Regions from separate parts of the Mesorhizobium sp. P160187 genome, predicted to be linked through region 1. Evidence: riboswitches for the same ligand, from Rfam matches in the RefSeq annotation. Region 1 holds a riboswitch; each other region holds the start of a gene.
What was found. A riboswitch is a leader RNA that binds a small molecule or an ion and turns the genes downstream of it on or off. The one in region 1 is predicted to bind cobalamin.
Positions count from the first base shown of each region.

Region 2: another riboswitch for cobalamin. It lies ahead of AC3CCE_RS14970 (aromatic ring-hydroxylating oxygenase subunit alpha); the one in region 1 lies ahead of AC3CCE_RS22025 (CbtB domain-containing protein).
Region 3: another riboswitch for cobalamin. It lies ahead of metE (5-methyltetrahydropteroyltriglutamate--homocysteine S-methyltransferase); the one in region 1 lies ahead of AC3CCE_RS22025 (CbtB domain-containing protein).

Region 1 covers NZ_JBYMDX010000004.1:1,029,394-1,031,649, reverse strand. Annotated here, with positions in the region: partial or broken gene AC3CCE_RS22030 (gamma-glutamylcyclotransferase) at 1-685, shown strand, start outside; cobalamin riboswitch at 753-948, shown strand; gene AC3CCE_RS22025 (CbtB domain-containing protein) at 985-1,164, shown strand; gene AC3CCE_RS22020 (CbtA family protein) at 1,180-1,983, shown strand; gene cobU (bifunctional adenosylcobinamide kinase/adenosylcobinamide-phosphate guanylyltransferase) at 1,976-2,256, shown strand, end outside.
Region 2 covers NZ_JBYMDX010000003.1:2,374,171-2,376,426, forward strand. Annotated here, with positions in the region: gene AC3CCE_RS14960 (DUF680 domain-containing protein) at 6-209, opposite strand; gene AC3CCE_RS14965 (DUF680 domain-containing protein) at 276-482, opposite strand; cobalamin riboswitch at 982-1,183, shown strand; gene AC3CCE_RS14970 (aromatic ring-hydroxylating oxygenase subunit alpha) at 1,301-2,256, shown strand, end outside.
Region 3 covers NZ_JBYMDX010000002.1:256,650-258,905, forward strand. Annotated here, with positions in the region: gene metE (5-methyltetrahydropteroyltriglutamate--homocysteine S-methyltransferase) at 1-1,123, opposite strand, end outside; cobalamin riboswitch at 1,218-1,419, opposite strand; partial or broken gene AC3CCE_RS02525 (alpha,alpha-trehalose-phosphate synthase (UDP-forming)) at 2,189-2,256, opposite strand, start outside.

The DNA.
Region 1 (2,256 bases):
CCGCACGACAGATGTCGCTTACGCCGGAGCTGGTCGCGCGCTGCTGGCGCGAGATCAGGGACCCCGGGCCGGATCCGGACGCGATGCATCTCGATGAAGCCGACTATGACGCGCTGCTGGATGAATTGCAGGTCGAACTCCCGGACAGCGAACCGCTATGGCTGTTCGGCTATGGATTCGCTGATCTGGAAACCGGAAATAGATTATGTCGAGGACCGCGTTGCGCTGGCGCGCGGCTGGCATCGGTCCTTTTGCATGAACATGACGCGCTGGCGCGGCACCAAGGACAGCCCCGGCCTGATGATGGCGCTGGACCGTGGCGGACAATGCAAGGGCGTCGCCTTTCGGCTGACCGACAATAACCGGCGCGAGCAGTTGGGCCGGCTTTTCCGGCGCGAAGTCACGCTGAAGCCGACAAGCTACCGGCCGCGCATGCTGAAGCTTGAAAGCGAGGCCGGACCGCTCAGGGCATTGGCCTTCGTCATCAACCGCAACGGCCTGACCTATTCCGGCCCGCTCGACGAGGGCAAGGTAAAGGCTGGCCACGTCCTGCGGGCACTGGGGGTCGGGCGCCGACTATCTCTACAACACGGTGAAAAACCTTGAAGAGCGCGGCATTCACGATCGCCATCTGTGGCGGCTGCAGCGGCTGGTTGCCGAGCGGATCACCGCGTTGAACCCGTAACGCCGCATGGCGCATTCGCGCTGTTGGCCGGCGGAATTTGGTTTGCCGGATGCGGCCGTTTCAGCCTATAGTCATGCATGTCGTCGGTTCCGTTAGGGACCAAGAGGGAATGCGGTGAGGGCTGACTTGTTGCCCAATGCCGTGGCTGCCCCCGCAACTGTGTGCGGTAGTCCTCTCCAAGCCACTGGGGATTTTTTCTTCGGGAAGGTGGGGAAGGGCGCTGATCCGCGAGCCAGGAGACCTGCCGGCGACAGGGAACTGACTTCGATGCCCTCGGGTGGAGGGCGAAAGGACAAGATATGAATACCGCTTCCGTCTCCCTCGGCGCTTCCGTCTCCTCGCAGTCGCGCTTCATGCAGCTCGTGCTTAGCGCGTTTCTGGGCATTTTCGTCGTCGGCGTTGTCGGTTTCTCCCACATCGATGCGGTCCACAATGCGGCGCACGACTATCGCCATTCGATGGCGTTTCCCTGCCACTGACGAGGATCTGACATCATGAACCTGTTTCGCAACGTCGTGTTCATCGCGGCGATCGCAGGGCTCGTGGCCGGTGTCGCTCTCGCCTGCATGCAGGCCTACGCCACCGTGCCGCTGATCCTCAAGGCGGAGGTCTACGAAAAGGCTGGTGGCGGCCACGAGCATCAGCATGCCGCGGTGCCCGCCGCCAACGCTGCGGACACCAATGCCATGAGCACCGCCGCGCCGGCGGAAAATGCGGTGAGCAGCGCAGCACCGGCTGAAGCAGCCGCGCCGGCGGAGGACGAAGGCTGGGCACCGGCCGACGGCTTCGAGCGTTTCGCCTTCAGTGTCGTCGCCAATATCGTCACCGGCATCGGCTTCGCGCTGGTCCTGGTGGCGGTTTCCGAATTCGCCGGCGGCATCGGCAGCTGGCGCCAGGGCGTGTTCTGGGGTCTGGCGGGCTTTGCCGTGTTCACGCTGGCGCCGGGGCTCGGCCTGCCGCCGGAACTGCCGGCAATGCCGGCGGCCGATCTCATACAGCGCCAGATCTGGTGGTGGGCAACGGTGATGGCAACCGCGATCGGTCTTGCCCTTATCACCTTCCGCACGTCGGCGCCCCTGACCGTGCTCGCCGTCGTCCTGATCGTCGCCCCGCATATTGTCGGCGCGCCGCAGCCTGACAGTTTCGTAACGCCGATCCCGGAGGGCCTGCATCATCAGTTCGTGGTGGCGGTGACGCTGACCAATCTGGTGTTCTGGCTGGTGCTCGGCGCAGTTGTCGGCATAGTGCGCGCGCGCTTCACCGGCACCGCGACCAGCCTGCGCGACAGCTTTGCCTGATCGCAGTTTGACCTTCATCATCGGCGGTGCGCGCTCTGGCAAGAGCGCGCATGCCGAAACTTTGGCAACGGCGTTGCCGCCGCCATGGGCCTATATCGCCACCGCGCAAGCCTATGACGGCGAAATGCGCGAGCGCATCGCGCAGCACCGCTCGCGCCGCGGCGAGGGATGGGCGACCATCGACGCCCCGCTTGATCTTGCCGGTGCGCTCGAGGCATTGCCGGACAGCCAGCCGGTGCTTGTCGACTGCCTGACGCTTTGGCTAACCAATCA
Region 2 (2,256 bases), on a different contig from region 1:
GGCTTTTAGCGGCCGAAAAGGTTACGGTCGGCACCGTGGGCAGGCGCCTGCTCGGCTGGAGCCGACTTCTCAACCGAAGCCGTATGGCCACTATCGGTCGACGTAATCGCAGGCTGGTTGGCGCCGTTCGAACCGTAGTTGTCGCTGCCGGCGAAAGCGCTGCCGGAGATGGCCAAAATGGCGGCGGCAGCAAGGATGATCTTTTTCATTTCAAATACTCCTGAATTTTTTGGGATCCCGAGAGCGACGGGTTAGCCGCCCTTCTTTGGTCGGGATCAGCGATTGCCGTAGAGGTCGCGGTCGGCGCCCTGAACGACAGGCTGCTTGTCAGCGTGCGCCGGCTTCTGAATGGAAGCCGTATACGAGCTGTCGACCGAGACGGCTGGCTGGTTCGCACCATTGGAACCGTAATTGTCGCTACCGGCGAAGGCGCTGCCGGTGATCGCCAAAACGGCTGCGGCAGTGAGGATGATCTTTTTCATTTTTAGTACTCCAGTTTGTCTGTCCGTCTAGCGGCGTGTCTTGGGAGGAATTCGCGTCGTTCGGACAGCCCCGATGTGGGAAAGCCATAGGCTGGTTTCCAATCACGAAGTTGTTCCGTGTGGACCACGCTCCTGCACCTTGAAATTGTACCAGGAAGTTCCTTCATGGCTGTTTATTGTATTGTTTTCAGTTGCTTATGTCGAACCGAGTGGTTCGCTCCGGTGTCGGTTTCCGGGCCGTCGTTCACACCGTCCTGCACGCATTGTCAACAGAAACGAACCGTTCGGTTCGATTAGAGATTGCTAATAGTAACTTTTCGATACCGTTGAGCCCTTTTTGCCCCCGATCGAACTGGATCCGCAGCGATTCGAAACGGCGATGATGGCGTCGCAAGAAACGTCTCAGCTCTTTGACCGGCGGCGGGGAGCGTATGCCGCGCGTGTCGCGCCGCATGGATACGATGTCGCTTTCATGCCGACGTCGCGATCGCTGCCGTGATTAGATGATCGCATCTCAGGTGCCGCTTCGTGACGACGCAGCGGAGAATTGGGAAGCCGGTCAGAATCCGGCGCTGCCCCCGCAACGGTGGTGGAGTTGAAGTCGCAACGGGAGACCACTGGGCAAGAGCCTGGGAAGGTGTCGCGATGGTCCGCAAGGACAACTCCAGAGCCCGGAAACCAGCCCGAGATGCATAGACTCGACTGATCGCGGTGGGCGGTCAAGAGGTGGATAGTGCATGTCCGGCGCCGCGCCGGCCTGCGTCCGATCCTTCCTCCATCACCACCAAGTTCAGTCCTTAAACCACGAGGACAGAACTATGGATACGCGCAACGACATGCTGAGGCTCCTGAACGGCCGCAAGCAAGGCTTTTCGCTGGAACAGCCCTTCTACACCGACCCGGACTATTTCAAGCTCGACATGGAGCTTATCTGGTATCGCGACTGGCTGTTCATCGGCCATGATTGCGAACTGCCGAAGCCCGGCAGCTATATCACCGTGCAGATCGGCGATTATCCGGTGGTGCTGGTCCGCGACCAGAAGGGCACCATCAACGCCTTTCACAATTCCTGCCGCCATCGCGGCAGCCGTGTCTGCAACACTGAGAAGGGCATGGCGGCAAAGCTTGTCTGCCCTTATCACCAGTGGACCTACGAGCTTGACGGCCGGCTGCTGTTTGCCCGCCAGATGGCCGACGGTTTCGACAAGAGCCAGTTCGGCCTGAAGCCCGTCGCCTGCGAGAGCGTCGGCGGCTACATCTTCATCTGCCTGGCGAAAGAACCTGCCGACTTTGCGCCGATGCGCGCCATGATAGAGCCCTACCTCAAGCCGCACCGGCTGAATGAAGCCAAGGTCGCCTTCGAGAGCACCATCATAGAGAAGGGCAACTGGAAGCTGGTCTGGGAAAACAACCGCGAATGCTATCACTGCGCCGGCAATCATCCGGAGCTGTGCAAGACATTCCCCGAAGCGCCGACGGTGACCGGCGTGCAGGGCGCCGACAGCGATCCGGAGATGCTGGCGCACTGGGCGAAATGCGAGGCGGCGGGCCTGCCGAGCAAGTTCCGCATCGATCCGGCCGGGCAATACCGCGCCACCCGCGCGCCGCTGCTGCGCGATGCCGTCAGCTACACGATGTCGGGAAAGCGCGCGGTGACGAAGAACCTGTCCGACACTGTTGCCGCCGACCGCATCGGCACCTTGATGCACTACCACTATCCGACGACCTGGAACCACATCCTGATCGACCATGCGGTCACCTTCCGGGTGCTGCC
Region 3 (2,256 bases), on a different contig from region 1:
GGGCCGCGAAGGCGAGCCACGACGTGATGTCCGCCTCGAGTTCCGTCTCCATGCGCAGGTCGATCGGCACATGCAGCATCGAGCAAGAAGGCGCGATCTCGACGCGGTCCAAGGGCCAGCCGGCGACGATCGGTTTGATGCGGTCGAGAATGGCGGGCAGGTTCGCACGCCAGACGTTGCGGCCGTCGATCAAGCCAAGCGAGAGCACCAGATCCTTCGGAGCGAGCCGACCCACCGTTTCCAGCTGCTCGGGAGCGCGCACGAGATCAATATGCAGCCCGGCCATGGGCAGAGAAACCGCGGTTTCGAGATTGTCTCCCAGCGGCCCGAAATACGTAGCCAGCATGATCTTCAGCTCGGGCGCGGCTTTCGACAGCTGGCCATAGGCGAACTCGAACGCAGCTCGTTCGTTGGAGTTCAGATCGAGGACAAGCGCTGGCTCGTCGATCTGCACCCAGTCGGCTCCCGACAGCTTCAGCCTCTGCAGGAGTTGCTCGTAAACGGGCAGCAGCCGCGGTAGGAGCGCGATGGGATCGAACCCTTCGGCAGGCGATTTCGCCAGCTTGAGGAAGGTGATGGGTCCAAGGATGACTGGGCGTGTGTGAATGCCGAGAGCTTTGGCCTCGAGGAAGTAATCGACGGGTCTCGTCGACGAGAGGGCGAACGTCTGATCATCATCCAGTTCCGGCACAATGTAGTGGTAGTTTGTGTCAAACCACTTGGTCATTTCCATCGCGGTTACACCGGGCCCATGGGCCGCCTCCTGGTGACCAGCGTGTGCACAATCCTCCGTCTGACCCTGGTTGCCGCGCGCCATTGCGAAGTAGATGTCAAGTGGGACCTCGCCGCTATTCCAGCCGTAACGGGAGGGAATGGCGCCGACCATGGCTGCGGTGTCGAGCACATGGTCGTAAAGCGAGAAGTCGTTAGACGGAATTTTCGACACGCCGCGATCGCGCTGCTCTTCCCAGCTAGCGGCACGGAGCGCCTTATACGTCGTGAGAAGGTCGCCAGCGGACGATGTTCCGGACCAGTAGCTTTCAAGCGCGAATTTCAGTTCTCGCCGACGACCGAAGCGCGGCACGCCGAGCGTTGCTACAGGAATTTGCTGAGAGACAGTCATGCATACCCCGATGATTGGGGCGTCGGTGACAAGGAAGGCGCTAGCAGGCCGGCACCAACGCCGGGTTGCAGCGGCCACCGAGACACCCCGCCCGTGGACGTAGTTCGCCGTGGCAGGTCTCCTGGCTCGCGGGGTCCTAGCCTCTACCCGCCTTCCCGAGGGTATTCGCCTCAGTGACATGAGTGGGGTTGGCTCGCCGCTAACAGTTGCGGGGGCAGCGCCGGCATCGCACCGGCTTCCCTCTTAGCTTCGCTGCGGCAGCGCCGCACGCGAGAACCACGACACGCAGACAATCACAACAATCCGCTCTCTTGTCATGACGCATAACGAAACGTTTATGTCGTTATGTGATCGCGCTTTTACGCTTGTCTAACATTGTGAAATATTCAGTCGCCCATTGCCGGCGCTGCTCCGCTGCCACCATTGTCCAACTAATGGATCCCTGTCGGGCTGCGACATCCCTCGCAGGTCGCCGATGAAGGATTTCGGACAAGACTTCAAGCGGGTGACAACGTCGTTAGAATGCAGAAGATCGCATTAGTGGTGATGTTTAACGATGCGGCCGCAAGCCGTGCGTGCGTGGCAGAAGCCGTTTTCTCGGAGTGAGCGCCAAACCCTGGTCCGAGGGGAAATGGCACGCCAGTCGTCATCACGGGTGACTAGGCAATCGTGATGACTGCGCTCGGCGGCAAGAGACCACACTTACGGAGCCTGGCCCAAGGGTCTGATGCAAAGCCCGACTGTGGTCCCGATAAGCCGCTTAAGCCGCATTCAGGCGGTAAGTATAAGTATCTCTCTCTCCAAGCGCTCGGCATTGAGGGATGCGCAAATGCAGGCAAAGCTCGCGTGCTTCATCTTCTGCATCATACGATCGGCATGACCCAGTTTTTATCCAGTGCACGCGTCAGCGCGGTGTGCAATTCTGGCTCGGTCCGATACGAAGGCATTTGGGCCTCGCTGATCCAGCCCAAGCCAACATAGTGGAAGTGATCCGCAGGGACCGTAACCCGGCTGCTGTCCAGTTGCCGAACGAAGTCCGCTGACCAATGGTGGATTGTATACGCTTCAAGTTTGTCCATCATCCTCCGCCAGCGTTGGATGCGTTCTTCGCGCGGCATGCTGGCCGCTCTTGA